4 regions of the Rahnella aquatilis CIP 78.65 genome follow, and region 4 is predicted to be linked to each of the others. Evidence: predicted binding sites of a transcription regulator. Region 4 holds the regulator's gene; each other region holds the start of a gene.
The links. The regulator PurR, encoded in region 4, represses purine synthesis genes. The targets are predictions, from matches to a motif close to CANGCAAACGTTTGCNTG.
Positions count from the first base shown of each region.

Region 1: the regulator PurR is predicted to act here: its motif matches at 1,463-1,480, upstream of purE (5-(carboxyamino)imidazole ribonucleotide mutase).
Region 2: the regulator PurR is predicted to act here: its motif matches at 1,056-1,073, upstream of glyA (serine hydroxymethyltransferase).
Region 3: the regulator PurR is predicted to act here: its motif matches at 3,755-3,772, upstream of raiA (ribosome-associated translation inhibitor RaiA).

Region 1 is NC_016818.1:3,570,200-3,576,095, forward strand. Features, by position in the region: gene ppiB (peptidylprolyl isomerase B) at 1-10, shown strand, start outside; gene lpxH (UDP-2,3-diacylglucosamine diphosphatase) at 22-744, shown strand; gene RAHAQ2_RS16235 (MiaE family protein) at 751-1,368, opposite strand; gene purE (5-(carboxyamino)imidazole ribonucleotide mutase) at 1,549-2,058, shown strand; gene purK (5-(carboxyamino)imidazole ribonucleotide synthase) at 2,055-3,119, shown strand; gene ybbP (putative ABC transporter permease subunit YbbP) at 3,217-5,649, opposite strand; gene ybbA (putative ABC transporter ATP-binding protein YbbA) at 5,646-5,896, opposite strand, start outside.
Region 2 is NC_016818.1:1,134,622-1,140,517, forward strand. Features, by position in the region: gene hmpA (NO-inducible flavohemoprotein) at 1-845, opposite strand, end outside; gene glyA (serine hydroxymethyltransferase) at 1,178-2,431, shown strand; gene RAHAQ2_RS05265 (3-phenylpropionate MFS transporter) at 2,595-3,755, shown strand; gene csiE (stationary phase inducible protein CsiE) at 3,752-5,032, opposite strand; gene RAHAQ2_RS05275 (DUF1007 family protein) at 5,333-5,884, shown strand; gene RAHAQ2_RS05280 (nickel/cobalt transporter) at 5,875-5,896, shown strand, end outside.
Region 3 is NC_016818.1:799,153-805,048, forward strand. Features, by position in the region: gene RAHAQ2_RS03660 (3-deoxy-7-phosphoheptulonate synthase) at 1-682, shown strand, start outside; gene tyrA (bifunctional chorismate mutase/prephenate dehydrogenase) at 689-1,810, shown strand; gene pheA (bifunctional chorismate mutase/prephenate dehydratase) at 1,874-3,028, opposite strand; Phe leader region at 3,082-3,206, opposite strand; gene raiA (ribosome-associated translation inhibitor RaiA) at 3,341-3,685, opposite strand; gene bamD (outer membrane protein assembly factor BamD) at 3,968-4,702, opposite strand; gene rluD (23S rRNA pseudouridine(1911/1915/1917) synthase RluD) at 4,833-5,810, shown strand; gene yfiH (purine nucleoside phosphorylase YfiH) at 5,810-5,896, shown strand, end outside.
Region 4 is NC_016818.1:3,029,649-3,035,544, reverse strand. Features, by position in the region: gene RAHAQ2_RS13615 (riboflavin synthase) at 1-178, shown strand, start outside; gene cfa (cyclopropane fatty acyl phospholipid synthase) at 251-1,402, opposite strand; gene punC (purine nucleoside transporter PunC) at 1,765-2,976, opposite strand; gene punR (DNA-binding transcriptional activator PunR) at 3,113-4,018, shown strand; gene purR (HTH-type transcriptional repressor PurR) at 4,054-5,079, opposite strand; gene cydH (cytochrome bd-I oxidase subunit CydH) at 5,350-5,502, shown strand; gene RAHAQ2_RS13590 (C40 family peptidase) at 5,668-5,896, opposite strand, start outside.

The DNA.
Region 1 (5,896 bases), 540 kb from region 4:
CAGCGAATAATCAACGTCGGGATGACCACGTTTTTTATCGCAGATATCCATCTTTGCGCACAGGAACCGGCAATCACTGCCGGTTTTCTGCGTTTTCTGCGTGAAGATGCGCCGCAGGCCGACGCCCTGTACATCCTCGGCGACCTGTTCGAAGCCTGGATTGGCGACGACGATCCGCAACCGCTTCACGCCGATATCTCCGCCGCACTCAATCAGTTACACCAGCAGGGCGTGCCCTGCTTTTTCATTCATGGCAACCGCGATTTTCTGCTCGGCAGACGCTTCGCCCGCGACAGCCTGATGACACTGCTGCCGGAGAAAAAAGTGCTCGAGTTGTACGGACGCCGCGTGATGATCCTGCACGGTGACACGCTGTGCACCGACGATGTCGCGTATCAGAACTTCCGAAAAAAAGTCCACAACCCGCTGATCCAGAAACTTTTCCTGATGCTGCCGCTGAAATGGCGACTGGCGATTGCCGCCAGAATGCGCGCCAACAGCAAGGCATCAAATCAGGGTAAATCACTGGAAATTATGGATGTGAACCCGCAGGCGGTGGTCAGCGAAATGCAGATGGCAGGCGTCGAGTGGATGATCCATGGTCATACCCATCGCCCGGCCATTCACGAGGTACCGCTGGGAAATAAAACCGGCCACCGCGTCGTACTCGGCGCGTGGCACGAGGAAGGCTCGATGGTGAAAGTCACCGCCGATAACGTCGAGCTGATCAGATTCCCGTTTTGAGTCACCTCAAAATATGACTGGTACGCCTGAATGGAAGCGGAATTGCTCGTCCGGCGTGAGTATCAGTTCCGCTTCAATTCTGCCAAACTCTTCTACCCGCTCGCTGATATCTGTCCCGGCGTATTGCTCTGCCAGTGCCAGATAATCGGCGAAATGCCGTGATTCTGAACGCAGCAGTGAGGTATAAAAGCGCGACAAGGTTTCATCAAGATGTGGCGCAATTTTGGCAAAGCGCTCGCAGGAACGCGCTTCGATGTATGCCCCGATAATCAGCCGGTCAACCAGAATATTCAGATCATCATGATGACGGGTATGTTTGATCATCCCGCTGGCATAGCGCGACGGTGAAAGCTGGGTATAAGTAATATTGCGTTTTTGCATGATTTCCACCACCTGCTCAAAGTGGTGAAGCTCTTCCCGTGCCAGACGCGCCGCGCAAAACAGCAACTCGGTGCGCTCAAGGTATTTGGTCATCAGGCTCATCGCCGTGGCCGCCGCCTTCTTTTCACAATTGGCGTGGTCGATCAGCATTACCGTCTGATTTTCCAGCGCCACATCCACCCACAGAGCGGGTGTTTCACAGTGAAGAAAATCATAAATCGGTGCCAGTAAAGCCTGGGTCATAAATCAGTTTCCGGTGAGGTTTGTCATAAACAGAATGGCTCGGATTATACAAATCTGCTGCAAACTTCTCATCAAAAATGCGCCGTTTCCCGGCGACGCAACCGTTTTCCTCCCTCGCGGAGCGTGCTATCATTTGCGCCCTCGCAGTTTCTATTTCCGAATCACAGGAGCTTTACAGACATGTCATCCAACGTTACCCCGGCAAAAATCGCCATCGTTATGGGGTCTAAAAGTGACTGGGCGACCATGCAGTTCGCCGCCGACGTCCTCACAACGCTGAATATTCCTTTCCATGTCGATATCGTCTCCGCTCACCGTACGCCGGACAAATTGTTCACTTTCGCAGAGCAGGCTTCCGCTAACGGTTTTGATGTGATCATCGCCGGTGCCGGTGGTGCAGCGCATTTACCGGGCATGCTGGCAGCGAAAACGCTGGTGCCGGTGCTGGGTGTGCCGGTGCAAAGTGCTGCACTGAGCGGCATCGACAGCCTGTATTCCATCGTGCAAATGCCGCGTGGCATTCCGGTCGGTACGCTGGCGATCGGTAAAGCGGGTGCCGCCAACGCCGCGTTGCTGGCGGCGCAGATTCTGGCGCTGCACGATGCTGAGATTGCCAAAAACCTGGCCGCGTGGCGCACCGCACAAACTGACGAAGTGCTGAATAACCCCGATCCGCGGGAGGAAGCATGAAGCCGGTTTGCGTACTCGGAAACGGCCAGTTAGGCCGGATGCTGCGCCAGGCCGGTGAACCGCTGGGCATCGCCGTGTATCCCGTCGGCCTTGATGCCGAACCGGAAGCCGTGCCGTATCAGCAAAGCGTTATCACGGCTGAAATCGAGCGCTGGCCGGAAACGGCGCTGACCCGTGAACTGGCGACGCACAATGCGTTCGTTAACCGCGATATTTTCCCGCGTCTGGCTGACCGCCTGACGCAAAAACAATTGCTCGACCAGCTCGGTCTGGCGACCGCGCCGTGGCAGTTACTGGCTGATGTCGCCGAATGGCCGCAGGTTTTCTCACAGGTCGGCGAACTGGCGATTGTTAAACGCCGCGTCGGCGGCTACGACGGCCGTGGTCAGTGGCGTCTGCGTTCCGGGGAAGAAAATACCCTGCCACAGGATTGCTATGGCGAATGCATCGTTGAACAGGGCATCAATTTTTCCGGCGAAGTTTCGCTGGTCGGCGCGCGGGGTCACGATGGCAAAACGGTCTTTTATCCGCTGACCCACAACCTGCATCAGGACGGCATTTTGCGCACCAGCGTTGCGCTGCCACAACCGGATACTGCCCTGCAACAGCAGGCTGAAAGCATGCTGTCGGCAATCATGAACGAACTGAAGTATGTCGGCGTGATGGCGATGGAATGTTTCGTGGTCAGCGAAGGTTTGCTCATCAATGAGCTGGCACCGCGTGTGCACAACAGCGGTCACTGGACGCAAAACGGCGCATCCTACAGCCAGTTTGAAATGCATCTGCGCGCCATTCTCGGTCTGCCGTTGCCGAAACCGGTGGTGAGCACACCGTCAGTGATGGTGAATCTGATTGGCACGGATGTGTCAGAAAAATGGCTGAGCCTGCCGCTGGTCAATCTGCACTGGTATGAGAAAGATGTGCGTCCCGGCCGTAAAGTCGGGCACCTGAATCTCAACGACGCCAGCGCCAGCCTGCTGAAAGACAACCTCAACGCACTGGTCCCGATGCTGCCGGAAGAATACGCCAGCGGCATTGAATGGGCAGTTGAAAAGCTTTGATTTGATCGGCTCCCTCCCCTGCGAAGGGGAGGGTTGGGGTGTGAACTGAACCCCTAAACTTGGACACCAGGTTAGTGCAGGGGGAGGCGTTTAGAAACTACGAGTCGTATTGCCGGAACAGCGCCCGCCCCCGTAGCAACCGCACACCCAGCCAGCCCCCGCAAACCGACAGCAGCACCGCGCTGACCACCGGTACCGCAATCCACATCAGATAATTCGGTTCCCATGGGAAATCGAAAACCTGGCGTTGCAGCAACCATAACGCGGCTTCCGCACCGATGGCGGCGGCGACTCCTGCCACCAGCCCGAGCACGGCAAATTCACACCACAATGTCCGGTGCAGCATTTTTTTGCTGGCCCCCAGCGTGCGGTACACAATCAGCTCCTGACGGCGCTGGCGCATACCGACCTGAATCTGCGCCAGCAACAGCAAGCCGCCGCACAACATCACCAGGATCACCATCACTTCCAGCGCCCTGCTCACCTGCTGCAACACCAGTCCGATCTGACGCAGGATTGAACCGATATCCAGCAGACTCAGCGTCGGGAACTGGCGGTTAAGCTGCGTGATCGTGCGGTCATCACCGTGATACCGGAAACTGGTCAGCCAGCTTTGCGGCTGTGCATCCAGCGCACCCGGCGGGAAGATGAAGTAGAAATTCGGCTTCAGGCTGTCCCAGTCCACTTTACGCAGGCTGGTGATTTTGGCGCTGAACTCCTGCGTATCACCGCTAAACGTGACGGTATCGCCGAGTTTGAGCCCCAGACGCCCCGCCAGTCCTTCATCAACCGACACTTCACCGGCTTTTGGCGGCCCGTTACCGGCGACCAGCGGATTATGATCCGGCAGCCCTTCCATCCAGGTCAGATTCAGCTCACGGTTCACCGCTTCGCCGCCTGCGTCATCCGGCTTAATGATGTCGGTGGCAATCTGGTCGTTAATTTTGGTCAGACGAACCCGCACAATCGGATAGAAGGTTTCCGGTTCCGCGTTATGCTGATGCAGGAAATCCGTCACCTGCGGAATTTGCTCTTTGGTGATATTGAGCAGGAAGTAATTCGGGCTGTCCGGCGGCAGTTGTTGTTCCCAGCGGTCCAGTAAATCCCCGCGCATCACCAGCAGCAACGCCAGCAACATAAACGACATCGAGAACGCCGCCAGTTGGCTGAGCGTCACCCACGGCTGGCGCAGCAGGCGGTTCACCGCCAGACGCAGCGGTAACTGGCGGAGCGTCAGCTTGCGTAACAGCAGCAGAGCGCCCCAGCCAATCAGGCCAAGCAGCAACGAAAGTACCAGCACGCCTGCCAGCAATGACCAGAGCAACGAACTGCCGCCCATCAGCGCCGCCAGCAAACCGACCACGACCACCACCATCACCGGCAGGAAATAACGCAGCGGCCAGACGTTCGCCACCACATCCTGACGCAGCACCCGCAGCGGCTGGGTTGCCAGCAACTGACGATACGGACGGATGCCAATCAGCAGAGAAATCACCACCATCGCGCCCATCGACCACACCCAGGGCCAGCCACCGGCAGGCGGTAATTCTGCAGGCAAAACCGGCGCCAGCACTTTCATCAGGATGACTTCAAATACCAGCCCGACCACGCTGCCGCACAACCCCGCCAGCACCAGCACCGCGAGCCACTGTCCGATAATCAGTTTTTGCAGCGCCTTTTTCCCGGCACCCAGCGTTTTCAGTACCGCAACCAGATCATAACGGCTGCGGCAGTAATGCCCCATCGACACGGCAATCGCGGCGATTGACAGCATCAGGGTCAGCAGTGCCGACAGCGTGAGGAATTGCTGAGAGCGCTGTAATGATTTGCCCAATGCCCCGTCGGAATCTTCCATCCCGCTCCAGCGTTGATCCGGCTTAAGCAGGCCTTTTATCGCCTCACCATAACTCTGAATGGCCTGCGGTGAACCGGCAAACATATAGCGATACGTCAGACGACTGCCCGGCTGAACAGCGCCGGTTTTCGCCACGTCATCCAGATTCATGATCACACGAGGCGCGGTCTGGAACGGGTTAAAACCTGAATCCGGCTCCTGAACAATCACACCGGCAATTTTCAGCGTGGTATCGCCCACATCCAGATTGTCACCGACTTTCACGTTCAGCAGCGCCAGTAAACGCGGCGCAACCAGCACCGTTCCCGGCTCAGGTTTCAGCCCTGCCGGTTCGGTTTGTAACGTGCCATACAGCGGATACGCCAGATCGGTGGCTTTCACCGCCGCCAGTTGCGGCGTTTCGCCCGCAAAAGTCATGGTCATGAAAGAGAGCTGACGGCTGACTTTCAGCCCCTGCGCCTGCGCATCCTGCAACCAGGCTTCGGTGATCGGACGGGAGGAACTCAGCACGCGATCCCCGGCAATAAACTCGCGGCTTTGCTGACTCAGACCTTTGTCCATACGGTCGCTGATGCTGCCGAGCGCCAGTACACAGGCCACCGCCAGTGTCAGCGCCAGCCAGACGATCAGCAGCGATGGCGAGCGCCATTCCCGCCAGAACCAGCGCCAGATCATGCTTCCTCCCATAATTTCCCGTCGCGCAGGCGTAACCGCCGCTGACAACGCGCTGCCAGTTGTTCGTCATGCGTGACCAGAATCAGCGTCGTCGCCGCATCGCGGTTCAGTGAGAACAGCAGATCAACGATACGTTCGCCGGTCACGCGATCCAGATTACCGGTCGGCTCATCGGCAAAGAGCAATTTCGGCTTGCCGATAAAGGCCCGCGCCAGCGCCACACGTTGCTGTTCGCCGCCGGAAAGTT
Region 2 (5,896 bases), 1.9 Mb from region 4:
GCCAGTGTATTAAGCATGCCTAACATCGGCGTCTGACCGACACCGGCGGAAATCAGCGCCACCGGCGTGGTATCGCTGATATCCATAAAGAAATCACCGTGCGGGGCGGCCAGATGAATGATGTCGCCCGGCTGCGCAAAATTATGCAGGAAGCTGGACACCGCGCCCTGACCTTCGCGTTTTACCGCGATGCGGTAGGTTTTGCCGTTCGGTGCCTGTGTCAGGGAATACTGACGAATTTCCTGATTTTCCAGCGAGGCGTCACGGATATACACCGCCAGATATTGTCCCGGCCGGAAGTCAGCCACCGGTTTGCCATCGACAGGTTCCAGCAGGAAAGAGGTGATAAGCTCACTCTGCGGCTGTTTTTCGGCGATGCGGAATTCGCGTGTACCACGCCAGCCACCGGTTTTTTCTGCACTGTCCTGATAAATTTCGGCTTCGCGGTTAATAAATACATTTGCCAGCACACCATAGGCTTTGCCCCACGCATCCAGCACTTCCTGACCCGGACTGAACATTTCATCCAGCGTTGCCAGCAGGTGAGCGCCGACAATATTGTATTGCTCAGGCTGGATGGTGAAGCTGGTGTGTTTTTGCGCGATGCGTTCCACTGCAGGCAGCAGCGCCGCCAGATTTTCAATATTAGCGGCGTAAGCGCAGATGGCATCAAACAGCGCCTGACGCTGATCGCCGTTGCGCTGGTTGCTCATATTGAAGATGTCCTTCAGCTCGGGATTATGCGCAAACATGCGGTCATAGAAATGTGCGGTCAGCTTCGGGCCGGTGGCAGCGAGCAATGGAATGGTGGATTTAACGGTGGCGATAGTGGCTGAATCAAGCATGGTGAACTCCGTGTCTGTGATGATTATATTTAAACATGTATTTTAAATGCATCTTATATAAACCCACAAATTCTGTAAACACCCCCTAAAGGGGTAAGGGCTTTTCCGGTAGAGTGCTGAGTCACAAAGCTGAAATTTGTACATGATCAGGTGAATAAATATCTCTTGATCATGGACAGAGGTTCGCAGATCAAAGCCTTGCTGTATCTGGAGCCAATCGTTTGCCTAAAAACCTCAAGCTGACCCTATCCGAAGGCCGCTTAAACATTTACACTGTGGCGCAGAACCCGGAAGGGGCGTTTATTTTTAGTTTGTTGAGTCAGGAGATGCGGATGTTAAAGCGTGAAATGAACATTGCCGATTATGATGCTGAGCTGTGGGCAGCAATGGAAAAAGAAGTTGTTCGTCAGGAAGAACATATCGAGCTGATTGCGTCAGAAAACTATACCAGCCCGCGTGTCATGCAGGCTCAGGGTTCGCAACTGACCAACAAATATGCCGAAGGCTATCCGGGCAAACGTTATTATGGTGGTTGTGAGTACGTCGACATCGTTGAACAACTGGCTATCGACCGTGCAAAAGAATTGTTCGGTGCCGATTTCGCCAACGTTCAGCCACACTCCGGCTCACAGGCCAACTTTGCGGTATACACCGCGCTGCTGCAACCGGGCGACACCATTTTGGGGATGAACCTTGGACATGGCGGTCACCTGACTCACGGTTCACCGGTTAACCTGTCCGGTAAACTGTATAACGTGGTGCCTTATGGTATCGACGAAAGCGGCGACATTGATTACGAAGACGTGAAACGTCAGGCCGAAACGCATAAACCGAAAATGATCATCGGTGGTTTCTCCGCATTCTCCGGTATTGTTGACTGGGCAAAAATGCGTGAAATCGCCGACAGCGTGGGTGCTTACTTCTTCGTTGACATGGCACACGTTGCCGGTCTGATTGCTGCGGGCGTTTACCCGAACCCGGTTCCGCATGCACACATCGTGACCACCACCACGCACAAAACCCTGGCTGGCCCACGCGGCGGTCTGATTCTGGCGAAAGGCGGTGACGAAGAATTCTACAAAAAACTGAACTCTGCCGTCTTCCCGGGTGGTCAGGGCGGCCCGCTGATGCACGTGATTGCCGGTAAAGCGGTAGCACTGAAAGAAGCGATGGAACCTGAGTTCAAAATTTACCAGCAGCAGGTGGCTAAAAACGCACAGGCTATGGTGGCGGTGGTTCTGGAACGCGGCTACAAAGTGGTTTCCGGCGGCACGCACAATCACCTGTTCCTGATGGATCTGGTGGATAAAAACCTGACCGGTAAAGAAGCCGATGCCGCTCTGGGGCGCGCTAACATCACCGTGAACAAAAACAGCGTTCCTAACGATCCTAAGAGCCCGTTTGTGACGTCCGGTGTGCGTATCGGTACTCCGGCCGTGACTCGTCGCGGCTTCAAAGAAGCTGAAGCACGTGAACTGGCTGGCTGGATCTGTGACGTGCTGGACAACGTGAACGACGAAGCGACCATCGAACGCGTTAAACAGAAAGTTCTCGACATCTGTGCACGCTTCCCGGTTTACGCGTAATATTTGCGAAGCCGTTCAGCTGCTAAAACCCGCTCCGGCGGGTTTTTTTATGGGCATGTATCAGAATTTGTGAGCTGGCAGACATTACTGGAGTAAGAAAGCGTCTGCGGATTGCTAGCGATTGTGAGCTTTGTCAATGTATTGGCCTCACACCGGAGGATTTATGGAATTGCGTTCCACGCGCTGGCTTGCACTCAGTTATTTCACCTATTTTTTCAGTTACGGTATTTTTCTTCCTTTCTGGGGCTTATGGCTAAAAGGCGAGGGCATCTCCTCCGAAAGCATCGGCCTGCTGCTCGGCGCGGGTCTGGTCGCCCGTTTTCTCGGCACGTTAATCATTTCGCCATCCATTAAAGATCCTTCTTATCTCATTACCGGCCTGCGTATTCTGGCGCTGCTCACGCTGGCGTTTGCCGTTGGCTTCTGGTTTGGCAACGGCTGGGCGTGGCTGATGATCAACATTGCTGGTTTCAGTCTGTTTTTTGGTCCGCTGGTGCCGCTGACTGATGCGCTGGCGGGTACGCTGCAACGCCAGATCAATATGGATTACGGCAAGGTGCGGGTCTGGGGTTCCATTGCGTTTGTGATCGGTTCCGCAGTGACCGGCAAACTGGTTGAGGTGTATGGTCATAACGCGATTCTCTATACGCTGACCGCAGGCGTAGCGGCAATGCTGCTCGGGATGTTATTGCGCCCGAGCGTGAAACCGGCGGGGGAGCCGCGGTCAAGCGGTGCGCCGGGTATTTCGTGGAAAGCATTGCTCGGCGAAAAACCGGTCTGGCGCTTTTTGCTGTGCGTCACGCTGTTGCAGGGCGCGCATGCGGCGTATTACGGTTTCAGCGCGATTTACTGGCAGGATGTCGGCTATTCCTCAACGACCATTGGTTATCTATGGTCGCTGGGCGTAGTGGCGGAAGTGCTGGTGTTTACTTTCAGCCATCAGTTGTTCCGGCGCTGGTCGGCGCGGGATCTCCTGTTGCTGTCGGCGTTCTGCGGGGTGGTCCGCTGGGGACTGATGGGGGCGTTTACCGCGCTGCCGTGGCTGATTGTGATACAGATTTTGCACTGCGGCACGTTTACGGTTTGCCATCTGGCAGGCATGCGGTTCATCGCCGCACGGCCACGCGATCAGGTGATCCGTCTGCAATCGGTCTATTCCGCGCTGGCGATGGGCGGCGGCGTGGCGGTGATGACCATGGTGTCCGGTTTCCTGTTCGAACATCTGCATGCCGGATTGTTCTGGGTGATGGCGCTGCTGGCGGTGCCGGCGATTTTCCTTCGCCCGGCGGTTACGCCGTCAGCGCCAGAGGTTTCCGCCCGCTAGGGGGCTTCGAGCAGCGAGCGGATACGTTTTCGCTGCTCTTTTGCCAGCGGCAATTGTGTGTGGATCACCAGCGGGTCGGCGTCGGTGCTGCGGGTGGCGTAAGGCGTGACAATCATCGCCACGCCGCTCGGGGCACCGAATTTATAGAAATCCGCCAGAGTCTGATACTTGATGTTCAGCGGCAGCAGCGTGGCTTCGCGGATCTGCTGTTCAACGGCCTCTTCCAGCTCTGGATTATCATGGGTCAGCAGCAGGATCTGTTTTTCCTGCAAGGCATTACCCTGCATCAGCCATGCGCCGAAAGTGATCGCCACCAGCCCGATTTCATCTTCTGAAAGCGTAATGAGATATTCGTGTTCAAAACCCCGTAACGCCTCGCGGGTGGTTCGCACCAGACGCGGATACATGCGGTTAACTTCATCCTGCATCAGATTGTCGATGCCAATACCGAAATGACAGCGTTCAATTGCCGGGCCAAGATGGGCGAAAAGCTGGCCGACCAGCCCTTCATAGCTGCTGAACTTCATCCCGGCGATGTCCTGAAAACGCGCCACCATGTTCTCAATTTCTAACAACAGCCGCTGATCTTCCGTCGAACCGGAACTCTGGTAACTGTGGATTTTCAGCATCCGTAACATCAGGGTGAAAAACTCACACTCGCAGTCATCCAGCAGGCCGTTGCTCAGTTCCTGTAGCTGGATAAACAGCTCACGGGCCGCCGGATATTCGGGCTTTTCGCGCAGCCAGCGGCGCTGTTGTTCGGTGAAACGCAGACCGGTCGCGCCGTTGTTTTGCCACAGACAATATTGCAGACAAATCAGCATCAGCTGGCGGTCATGCCCGCTGAGCGGTTTGGGTAACAGCGCACCGGAATCTTCCAGCACCATGCCGAGAATGTCGGTGCGCAATGCCGCCTTCGGGCAGGTCTGGCCTTCGAAAGCGATATGCAGCCACGGGATAAAATGGCGGGAAACAAAGTCCGGCGAAATGCGCAACGTCCGGCGCAATCCCTGAAATAAACACAGCCGCTGTGCCAGCGCATCGCCCTGAATGCGGCATTCTTTTTCGCTGTATTGCAGCACATCAAGCTGATGGATCCGCTGAATTTCGCAGGTCACTTCCGCCAGATCTTCCCACGTCGTGCCTAATCCGACGCCGTTAATTTCGCTGATGATCTCCAGCTGAACCGCCGTCAGCGGCGCGTACAGCATCAGCAACACGTGGCAACGGCGTTGCGTAGCGGAAAGCGCAGGGGAGGGCTGTTTGTCTGGATTCATATCACCTACCGGAAAGGTATCACCTGAAATTATTAGTCAAGCATAGCAAAGGCAATGCCCGCAATAAGGCGCGGGGATTGGGTTTTACTCCGGCTTACAACTCAGATCACAGATATTTTTGACGACCGCTTAAATGCACAGCAAAATACTGTTACTTAGTAACAATATTATGGCGCTGATATGGAAATGACGTTACACCAGGCCCGGAACCGGCCTTTTTCCCGTTACGCCAGATGGCTGGGCGCTGCGCTGTTCTGCCTGCCCGCAACGGTGCTGGCGCACCCGCACAGTTTTATTGATATGCAGACCACGCTCGTAGCAAATGAAACCTCGCTGACCGGGCTGAAAATGGTCTGGACGATGGATGAAATCACCTCGGCAGATTTACTGTACGACGCGCAGAATGCCAAACCGGGTTCGGATATCTGGAAGAAACTGGCGGCAGAAGTGATGGCGCGGGTACTCAGTCAGCACTATTTCACTGACTTTTATCGTGAGGGAAAACCGGTGAAATATCTCGATTTACCCAGCGAATATCAGCTTTCCCGCAAAGGCGATCAGGCCGTGCTGGAATTCGTTCTGCCGCTGGCAAAACCGCAAGCGCTGGAAGGCAAGCCGATGGAGTTCTCCACTTTCGATCCGTCGTACTTTGTCGATATGACGTATAAAGACAAAACCGCGCTGCACCTGCCGCCGGAACTGGAAAAACGCTGTACGCTGGCGCTGTTTACGCCGAAGCCGGATGCCTCGCTGCAAAATTATGCTCTGTCACTCGATAAGGCAGATGCTCCGCCGGAAGACATGGATCTTGGTCAGCAATTTGCTCAGAAGGTCACGCTGGAATGTCATTAATCGCCACGCCCT
Region 3 (5,896 bases), 2.2 Mb from region 4:
GCAACTGGTCGGCATGGGTTTGCCACTGGCGACAGAAGCACTGGATCCCAACAGCCCGCAATACTTAGGCGATCTGTTCAGCTGGTCAGCAATCGGTGCGCGTACTACTGAATCTCAGACTCACCGCGAAATGGCCTCAGGCCTGTCAATGCCGGTGGGTTTCAAGAATGGCACCGACGGCAGCCTGGGAACCGCGATCAATGCCATGCGGGCGGCAGAAATGGCGCACCGCTTTGTGGGGATCAATCAGGCCGGTCAGGTTTGTTTGTTGCAGACTCAGGGTAACCCGGACGGACATGTGATTTTGCGCGGCGGCAAAACACCAAACTACAGCGAGCAGGACGTTCAGGCTTGCGAAAAACAGATGGCCGATGCGGGACTCCATCCTTCCTTGATGATAGATTGCAGTCACGGTAACTCAAACAAAGACTATCGTCGCCAGCCTGTTGTGGCTCAGTCCGTTATCGACCAGATTAAAGCCGGTAACCGCTCTATCACGGGGCTGATGCTGGAAAGTCACCTGAACGAAGGCAGCCAGTCTTCTGAACAACCGCGTTCAGAAATGAAATACGGTGTGTCTGTTACGGATGCCTGTATTAACTGGGAAACCACGGAAAGCCTGCTGCGCACAATGCATCAGGAACTGGGCGACGCGCTGGCGGCAAGAATCGCAGGAGAGTAAGTTTTTATGGTGGCAGAACTTAACGCGTTGCGCGATCAGATCGACGACGTTGATAAAGCGTTGTTGGATCTCTTATCACGGCGTCTGGCGCTGGTGGCAGAAGTCGGGGAAGTCAAAAGCCGTTATGGTTTGCCGATTTATGTGCCTGAACGGGAAGCCGCCATGCTGGCTTCACGTCGTCAGGAAGCGCAGAACCTCGGTGTTCCGCCGGATCTGATTGAAGATGTATTGCGCCGCGTGATGCGTGAGTCCTACTCAAGCGAAAACGATAAAGGCTTTAAAACGCTGCATCCGGCACTGCGCCCGGTAGTGATTATCGGTGGCAACGGGCAGATGGGGCGTTTGTTCACCCGCTTGCTGGAGCTTTCCGGTTATCAGGTGAAAGTGCTGGAGCAGGAAGACTGGCCACAGGCAGAAACGCTGCTGGCGGATGCCGGTATGGTGATTGTCAGCGTGCCGATCCATCTGACCGAAGACGTGATTGCCCGTCTGCCGAAACTGCCTGATGATTGTATTCTGGTGGATCTGGCGTCGGTGAAAAATCGTCCTCTACAGGCGATGCTGGCGGTGCATGAAGGTCCTGTGCTTGGCCTGCATCCGATGTTTGGCCCTGATGTCAGCAGCCTGGCAAAACAGGTTGTGGTGTACTGTGATGGCCGTGAACCTCAGGCCTATCAGTGGTTGCTGGAGCAGTTGCAGGTCTGGGGCGCGCGGTTGCATAAAATCAGCGCCGTCGAACATGACCAGAACATGGCCTTTATTCAGGCGCTGCGCCACTTCGCGACCTTTGCATATGGCCTGCATTTGTCAGAAGAGAATGTACAGATCGAGCAGTTACTGGCGCTGTCTTCGCCAATTTATCGCCTCGAACTGGCGATGGTCGGACGCCTGTTTGCACAGGATCCTCAGCTTTACGCTGACATTATTATGTCGTCAGAAAGCAATCTGGCGCTGATCAAACGTTACTATCAGCGTTTTGGTGATGCCCTTGCTCTGCTGGAAAGCGGTGACAAACAGGCGTTTATCGATAAATTCAGACAGGTTGAGCACTGGTTTGGCGATTATGCGCCGCGGTTCCTGAAAGAAAGTGGTGCGTTACTGCGTCAGGCAAACGACAACCGCAAGTAATTCGATGGGCTGATGAAGAGAAGGGCGTTGCAGTCGTATGCAACGCCCTTTTTGTTTGCGCAATTACAGATCGACGGAGACGACGTTTTCGCTTGGATAACAGCCAAGAACTTTCAGTGAGCGTGTGATTGGCGCCAGATCCTTCAGCGCCTTTTTCATCTCTTCTGAACGCAGGTTGGCCTGCACATCGATGTAAAACATCTCCTCCCACGGATTGCCGTTAATCGGGCGTGATTCCAGTTTGGTCATGATGATGCCCTGATCGCGCAGTACCAGAAGCGCATTCACCAGCGCACCTGCTTGCTGGCCGGTTGCCATAATCAACGTGGTTTTAGCCGGAACCTGATCCGTCACTTCAATGGCTTTGCGCGCCAGAATAATGAAGCGGGTGATATTTTCCTGCTGGTTTGCCAGATTATGTTCAAGCACCTGCAGTTTATATAGCGCGCCACCGGCTTCGCTGCCCAGCGCAGCAACATGAGGAGAATTGGCTGCCGCCACTTTTTCCATCGCCGCGGCAGTACTTTCACAGTATTCAATTTTCCAGTGAGGGAAACGGTTAATGAACTGGCTGCATTGCTGGAACGGTTGCGGATGACTGTAAACCGTCTGAATCTGCGACAAATCGGTGTCGGTTGCCACCAGCACGCAATGGTCGATAGGATTCGTCAGCTCGCCCACAATCGACAGACTGGTATGCTGTAGCAGGTCATATACATCATTGATCGAGCCTGAACTGGTATTTTCAATCGGCAATACCGCGTAATCGGCCTGACCGGTTTCTACCTGAGAAAAGATATCCTGGAATTTCTGACAGCCGCACTCGATGAACTGGTCGAAATGACGGGCGGCAAACTGACGGGCGGCGAGGTGTGAATATGAACCTTTCGGACCGAGGAAAGCGATGCGGGCGGAGTCAGAAGGGGTGTTATTCAGATGTTGTTGCAAAAGCGCCTGTTGCGTGAGAACAGAATCTTCAATGATCAACTGATAAACGCGGGTGATGTAATGCCCGTCCAGCCCCTGCTTTTTCCCCTCCTGAATCAGCGTGTTAATCAATTCTGCTTCGCGTTCTTTATCGCGAATAGGGCGGTGAGAGTGCATTTTGGATTGCGCGACCTCAATTGCCATCGTACGTCGTTCTGCCAGCAGGGCCAGCAGTTTCAGGTCTAATGCGCTGATACGTTCGCGCAGTGCCAGTAATGAATTCTCGGTCATGTCGTTACCCTTTTAGATGTTCTTTCTTTCAGCAAAATGTGTAAAACGCAGGCATAAAAAAAGCCCCCTTTTCAGGAGGCTTTGTTGTTCGTCTTCGCATTTATTCTTTCGCGACGAAACGCCTCCCAATCAGGGGAAGGTAAAAAAGAATGCGAAGAAAAACAGACGGGAATTCATCTATGCGTTGTTTCCATAAGTTTGAGCAGAGTCTTAAAGTAACCGCAGGGTTTTCCTTGTGTCAATAACATTTCCTTCAGGCACAAAAAACGCGCTCCGCGGAGCGCGTGGTTACTGACATGTCGGATAACCCGGTTATTCCTCTTCTTCCTGCACCGGTTCCAGATTGAGTTCTTTAACGCCGGACTCTGCACGGCGGGCCTCACCCTTGTGCTGCGCTTTGTTGAGCTGACGCTCAAGCTTGGTGGTCATTTCGTTAATCGCAGCGTACATGTCATCGTGCGTGGCACTGGCAACCAGTTTTCCGTTTGGTGTACTGATAGTCGCATCGGCGACAAATCCCTGAGGTTCTTTCGACAGGATGATGTGCGGATTAATCAGCTGAGTTTGCCATTTATCCAGTTTTTTCAGACGGCCTTCGATGTGTTCACGAATAGCAGCAGTGATGTCCATTTGTTTACTGGTAATGTTGACTGTCATATAACTTACCTCTCTTCTTTCCGTCTCCGATGAATCCAACATACCAGCCTTTTTTACGAAATGCGTCCCCAGGCTCACGGTTTTTTGTCACTTTTTGTCAACTTTGACGTTTATGTGATGCAAGGTAATTAATGGCCGGAAAGGCCTTGAGACTTCATTCAGGAGCAGGCATGATTGATGGGATCAGTGTGTTATTCTTTCCTGTGTTTCTGCGATTCTCCCCTGAAAAAGAGCCAAAAAAAACGGCAGCCTGAGCTACCGTTTGTCTACGGACATGTGAAATTACGCTGCGCTGTTGGCGGCAATAATTTTCGCGACTTTATCAGCCTGAGTGTTCAGCTGCAGTTCGCGGTAGGCGTTTTCCATCAACGGCAACGCATCATGCGTTGCTTTTGTATCCGGGTAATCTTTCAGCATTTGCTCTACACGGTTAACGACAGCGACGTAAGCACCGCGTTTAGTGTAGTATTGCACCACTGACAGTTCGTATTTCGCCAAACGATCTTTCAGGAACACCAAACGTTTAGTCGCGTCTGTAGCGTACTGGCTGTTTGGATACGTGTGGATCAGCTGGCTGAAATCACGGAATGCTGCACGTGCATGCTGTGGATCACGGTCTGAACGATCAACCCCGAAAAATCCTTGCAGTGCACTGTCATCCAACGCCATATCCGTTAAACCACGCATATACATGACGTAGTCGATATTCGGATGGGTTGGGTTCAGACGCATAAAGCGATCAATAGAAGCCTGAGCCATAGGCAAGTCAGCAGACTTGTAATAGGCATAAATCAGATCTAACTGAACTTGCTGCGAGTAAGGCCCAAACGGGTAGCGGTTATCCAGCGCTTCTAATTGCGCAATAGCGCCTTTAAAGTTACCGTCCTGCAGCTTTTGCTGGGCAGTGGCATAAAGGACGTTAGGCGGGTTATCGGGAACCGTTTCTTTGGAACTGGAGCAACCGACCAGCGCCAGGCTCAACGTGGCTGCTGCCACCAGATATTTCACACGCGTCATGACGTTTTGATTATCCTCAGGTGTTATTCTGGGAGACTGTCCGTTAAGCTCCCGACAAAGACCAGCTACAATAGCACATTATTTTAAACGGCATCGCCGTGAAAACCCAACGTTAACCAAGAAGCTGCATATGGCACAACAAGTACAACTCACCGCAACGGTGGCCGAATCTCAACTCGGTCAACGGTTAGATCAGGCTTTGGCCGAATTGTTCCCTGATTATTCAAGATCTCGCATAAAAGATTGGATCCTTGAAGACAGGGTCACGGTCAATGGCAAAAAAGTGACCAAACCAAAAGAAAAAGTGTTGGGTGGCGAGGCTATCGCAATCGATGCGCAAATTGAAGAAGAAGCGCGTTGGCTGCCACAAGATATCGCTTTAGATATCGTGTATGAAGATACTGATATTTTAGTCATCAATAAACCCCGCGATCTGGTTGTTCATCCGGGCGCAGGGAATCCTGATGGCACGGTACTGAATGCGCTGCTGCATTATTACCCGGCAATTATTGATGTACCGCGCTGCGGCATCGTGCATCGCCTGGATAAAGATACCACCGGTCTGATGGTGATCGCCAAATCGGTGCCCGCACAAACGCACCTGGTGACCGCACTTCAGGCCCGCGAAATTACCCGCGAATATGAAGCAGTGGCGATTGGTACAATGACGGCAGGCGGCACTGTGAATGAGCCGATTGCGCGCCATTCCACCAAGCGTACGCATATGGCGGTTCATCCGACAGGAAAACCGGCGACTACGCATTACCGCATCATGGAGCATTTCCGTGCTCATACGCGTCTGCGCTTGCGTCTGGAGTCAGGTCGCACACACCAGATCCGTGTGCATATGGCGCACATTAACCACCCTCTGTTAGGCGATCAGCTTTATGGCGGCCGTCCGCGTCTGCCGAAAGGCGCCTCAGAATCGTTCATTAATATGCTGCGCGGGTTCGATCGTCAGGCTCTTCACGCTACTATGCTGCGCCTTTATCATCCGGTCACTGGTATTCAGATGGAATGGCATGCGCCAATTCCTCAGGATATGGTTGATCTGATTAATGCGCTCAAAGCAGATACTGAAGAGTTCAAGGATCAGATGAACTGGTAATGAGCGCCCTTATCCAGCCTCAGTGGCCGCAACCGGCATCGGTGCGGTCATGTGCAACAACCCGTGAAGGAGGCGTCAGTTTGCCT
Region 4 (5,896 bases):
GCATTTAATTCCTGAAACGTTACAACGCACGACGCTGGGCACGAAACGTCTGGGTGACAAAATTAATATCGAAATCGATCCGCAAACTCAGGCGATTGTCGATACGGTAGAACGGGTATTAGCCAGTCGTGAGGCAGCGATCGCCACGGCGCAGGCGATGATCGATAAAGCAGAATAGTTTTCCAGGCTATTTATCAGCATAAAAAAACCGGACATTTTGTCCGGTTTTCATTAACAGAAGAGAGGACAATCAGCGTGGTACGCGCATTCCGCCATCAACACCTTCCGGGCTGAAGACGACCTGCCACAACTGAATATCCCGGGCGCGGAAAGCACCGGCGCAGGCATTCAGGTAATAGGTAAACATGCGGTGGAAACGTTCACCGTATTTTTCCGCCAGTTCCGGCCAGTGTTTCTGGAAACGTTCATTCCACGCCATCAGCGTACGGTCATAATCAGCGCCGATATTGTGCCAGTCTTCCATGACAAACAGCGACTCGCTGGTTTGTGCAATTTGCTGAACAGACGGCAGACAACCGTTGGGGAAGATGTATTTATCAATCCACGGGTCGACATTAAGATCTGTTTTGTTAGAACCGATGGTGTGCAGCAGGAAAATGCCGTCAGGTTTGATATTGCGTTTGGCGACATTAAAATAGGTCTGATAATTTTTCGGACCCACATGTTCAAACATCCCGACAGAAACAATACGGTCAAACTGATCATTAAGGTCACGGTAATCCTGTAGCAGGATGGTGACATCCAGCCCTTCACAGCGTTTTTGCGCCAGTTTTTGTTGCTCAGCAGAAATCGTCACACCCACAACGCTCACGCCATAATTTCTGGCAGCGTACTCTGATAATCCACCCCAGCCGCAACCGATATCCAGTAAGCGCTGGCCCGGTTTTAATTGCAGCTTGTCACAGATCATTTTGAGTTTTGCTTCCTGTGCCTCTTCAAGCGTAGTGGCTTCTTTCCAGTAGCCGCAGGAATATTGCATGTAAGGGTCGAGCATCAGAGTAAATAAATCGTTGCCCAGATCATAATGCTCTTTACCGACAATCCACGCCCGTTTGCGGGATTGCAGATTGGTCAGGCGTGCTGCGGCGACGCGTAACGTATCTTTAAAATGGTGGGGCAGTTTATTTTCCAAACCGGCGCGGATAACGCGCTGGAAAAAGATATCCAGACGGTCACATTCCCACCAACCATCCATATAACTTTCACCGAGGCCCAGAGAACCTTCCTGTAAAACACGCTTAAAGAAGTCAGTGTTTTTTACTTTAAGGTCGAAAGGACGATTACCGTTTACCTGAATACCTGCCATCGCCAGCATTTCACTGGCGATCCGGTACCATTGATTGTCCTGAATGCTTTGATCTTCTATACACGATGAACTCATAGCTTCTCCATCACTTTCTCTTCTGACTTATTAACCTGCCGGGAAAAGCAAAGGCTATTTTTTGCAGGTCTTTATGAGAACAGACGACTAGCGCCTAGCCCGATATTCGACACCAACAGAGGAAATTAAGAAGAACACCTGCGCGCCAGAAGACGTGCAGGAAAATCATCCTTGAAAAAGTAAGAAAAAAATAAGTGTGACACTGTCCGCGCGTCTGACTTAAGTATGTAATAAAAGTTTTGTAAAAATGCTATTTTATTTGGTTTTGTTGAGTATAGGCTCGCTGGCAGGCATTCTCAATAATTAATCACAATGAATGAAAATGCCCGTTAAGTGATTGTTACAACAGGGTATTATCACTATTAATTCGCATGCCGTGTCTGAGCTTCCTGCTCCGGTTGCTGCTCATTGCCTGGCGCAATTTCATCCTGCAAAGAGAGCCAGCGGCCCCAAACTACCAACAATAGTGTAGACAGCATGATCGTGACTGTCGCCATAAGCGGATGCACAATAAATGCGGAAACCAGCAGGCTGGCAAGGAAGCAAAGCCCGAGCTGCAGCGTATTTTGCAACGCTGCAGCCTTGCCTGTATTAGCAGGAAATGGCATTAATGCATTCGCGACAACAATTGGATAGGTTGCTCCATTCACCAAAGCCATCAGACAGAAAGGGATCAGCAGGCTTATCAGCCCGGCATCCGTGAACATGGCGACACAGAACAAAGCCACGATACTGATGCCGTAACCCGCCAGTAACCATGGCAGAATTTTATTGCCGTCCAGCTTGCTGATCAAAACACGGCAACCAAAACCCCCGAGCAGGAAAGCAATAGTCTGCGGAACATAGCTCAGCCCGATGGCACCGGGCGAATAGCCCATGTCGCTAAGGATAAACGGTGAACCCGTCAGCCACGCAAAAAAGCCGGCTGAACAGGCGGCATAAATCATGACATTTCCGCTGTAAACACGCGATTTCAGCAATGTCACAAACCCGGTTTTATCTGCCTTTGCTTGTTTTGCCGGTTTGTTTTCACGCAGAGTCAGCGTCGTCAGCACTAAAATGATGGCAACCGCCGTCAGCAGGGCAAAAATAGCTTCCCAGTCAAAATGATTGAGCACCCACGCACCCAGCAACGGTGCCAGTGCCGGAGAAAGTGCTACTAACGGCATAATGCTGGCGAAGGTTTTTTTAGCTACATCGGCAGAGAAACGGTCAACAACGATTGCCTGCCAGGTGACTGCGGCAGCACAAACCCCCATCGCCTGTAAGAAGCGCAGGGCCAGAAGGGCGCGAACGTTTTCAACCCAGATAACGCCCAGACAGCCGACTGCAAACAATGTCAGGCCAAGAAGCAGGACCGGTTTTCGACCGATCTTGTCCGACAGCGGCCCCCATAACAACTGGCCGAGAGCAAATCCGCCAAGAAAAATGCTCAGACTTGCGCTGATCATCCCCGGACTGGTCATCAGGCTGGTTTGCATGGTGCTGAACGCAGGCAGATACATATCGGTGGCTAAAAAGCCCAGCATGCTCAGTCCCGCAAGATAGAGCATAAATCCAAAGGAGGGTTTCATTATCGTCTCGTTAATTTATTTATTGCAGATGATGTGACGCAGATTACGTACCGGAGGCGGAGTTTAACGCTTTGATAACAGGCTTGTGAAACGCTAATATTTGCACACTGCTATCAAAAATATTGAAGGCTGAATTATGTGGTCAGAATACACCCTTGAAGTGGTTGATGCCGTGGCAAGAACCGGCAGTTTTAGTGCGGCAGCGCAAGACTTGCACCGCGTGCCTTCGGCTATCAGCTATACCGTCCGTCAGCTTGAGCAGTGGCTGGCCGTGCCGTTGTTTGAACGTCGCCACCGGGAGGTAGTGCTGACGCCTGCAGGCAAGGTTTTTGTCGATGAAGCGCGGATTCTGACAAAAAAAATGATAGCCACACGCCGGCAGTGTCAGCAGGTGGCGAACGGCTGGCGCGGCGAATTACGTGTGGCGGTCGACCGGATTGTAAAACCTGCACGAACACGGCGTCTGGTGCTCGATTTTTACCACCATTTTGCGGATACCGAACTCATTATTCACTCGGAAGTGTTTAATGGTGTCTGGGATGCGCTGGTCGACGGGCGTGCAGACGTGGCGATCGGTGCCACGCGCGCGATACCCGTTGGCGGGCGCTTCAGTTTTCGTGACATGGGATTTATGGACTGGCATTGCGTCGTCAGCCCGCAACATCCGCTGGCGCAATTATCCGGCGCACTGAATGATGATCAACTGCGGCCTTATCCGGCACTCTGTCTGGAAGATACTTCCCGGACATTGCCTAAGCGTGATACCTGGACGCTGGATAATCAGCGGCGCCTGGTCGTGCCAGACTGGACCTGCGCGCTGGAGTGCCTGACCGAAGGTTTATGCGTGGGGATGATGCCGGTTCACCGCGTCACGCCGTGGATAGAACAGAAGAAGTTGCAGGTGCTGACGCTGGAAAATAGGTTCCCGGACAGTCCGTGCTGTCTGACGTGGGATCAAAGCAATCCGTCACCCTCACTGGCCTGGTTACTGGACTATATGGGCGAGACAGAAACGATGAATCAGGAATGGCTGCGTGATTAAAAAAAACGCCTGCACAGGCAGGCGTTCGATATCTGTTAACGGCGGTAATCGCGGTACGGACCGTCGGCGACTGAACGTCGCTCGACCAGTTTCGGATGTACCTCGATGGTCTGAGACTCTTCACGTTTACTGACAATTCTGTCCAGCAACATGGTAAAGGCCATTTCACCCAGACGTTCTTTCGGCTGATGCACGGTTGTCAGCGCCGGAGAGAAATAACGGGCATTACGCACATTGTCGTAACCGATCACAGAAATATCCTGAGGAACGCGAAGGCCCAGTTCGTCTGCGGCACAAATGGCGCCCATTGCCATCACATCGCCGCCACAGAAGACGGCAGTGGGGCGATGCTTTTGCATCAGAATTTTATGCATCGCCTGATAGCCCGATTCCGGCTCGAAATCGCCCTGAACCACCCACTCCTCACGAAGCGGAATATTGGCTTCGGTCAGTGCTTTCACAAACCCCTGGAAGCGGCCGCCGCCGGTATTACGTGCAAGTTGTCCCGGGATCACGCCAATATCACGATGACCGCGTTCAATCAGATAACGCCCGGCCATGTAACCGCCTTCGAAAGCATTATCAATAATGCTGTCGGTGAAGTTTTTACGCGCTTCGCCCCAGTCCATGACCACCATGGGAATGGCGCGGTGCTCCTCGAGCATATTAAGCAATTCATCAGGATATTCTGCGCACATCACCAGCAAGCCGTCGACGCGCTTTTGCGCCAGCATCTGCAGATAGGCTTGTTGTTTCTCCAGATTATTATGCGAGTTACATAAAATCAGCGTATAGCCTTTGGAGAAGCAACTGTTTTCCACGGCCTCAATCACTTCGGCAAAATAGGGCGCTTCGCTGGATGTCGCCAGCAGGCCGATCGTTTTAGTGTTATTGACCTTCAGACTCCGGGCGACAGCACTCGGCGAGTAATGTAGCTCTTTGATTGCAAGGAGAACCGCGTCTTTGGTTTCTTCGGCGACGAAACGTGTTTTATTGATGACGTGCGACACGGTTGTAGTGGAAACGCCAGCGCGCTTTGCGACATCTTTAATCGTTGCCATGTAAACAATGACTCCTGAACTCACGTGTTTCAGCACGTTAGCATTATGTTAATCGTTTGCTTGCGTGGATCTCACTGCTGGCTTCTAAAAGGGCAGTCAAATCGTTGGGTGGATTCTTCAGAATGAGGCGTGAAATGCTCTCGGGTGAAATCAACCGGCACACAGGCGTGTTAACCGACAATTTTCTCTTATAATGCAGGAAAGTGGAAGCAAAATTCTCAGGAACGCCTTGTCATTCAACACAAGATTTTAAAGGTTAATTATGAGAAAATGCGTTGGCACACAATGAGTGTGGCTTTAAAAATGCCACAATTTGATCCGAAAGGGGGTTTGATGGACAGCAACCTGAAATTATCGTTGATCACCACGGTATGCGCTTTGCTTATGATTATTGCTTTCAGCTTCACCGCAGTGATGAACTGATTCATTAAGTGATCCGCCATAAAAAAGGGCGATTCCTGTTGCAGGGATCGCCCTTTTCAATTTTACGCACTGACCGTTACCGCTGATACTCTTCCCTGCATAAACGCTTCGTTAAATGCTATTCAATGGCTGATTAGCGAAACTTCAGACTTAACGAATTGTTTATTATCGGATCGTTTTCGGGGTCATTACCCGACGTGCGCCCACATAGTGATCTTGCCAGTAATCATCGCCGAGAGAGGTGATTTTAATGTCTTCGCCTGTTCTCGGAGACTGAATAAACTTGCCGTTACCCACATAAACACCAACATGGTCTGCTGCGCCGCGGTTATTGATTCTGAAGAATACCAGATCACCGCTTTCAAGTTCGCCGCGTTTGACCGGAGCCGCATCG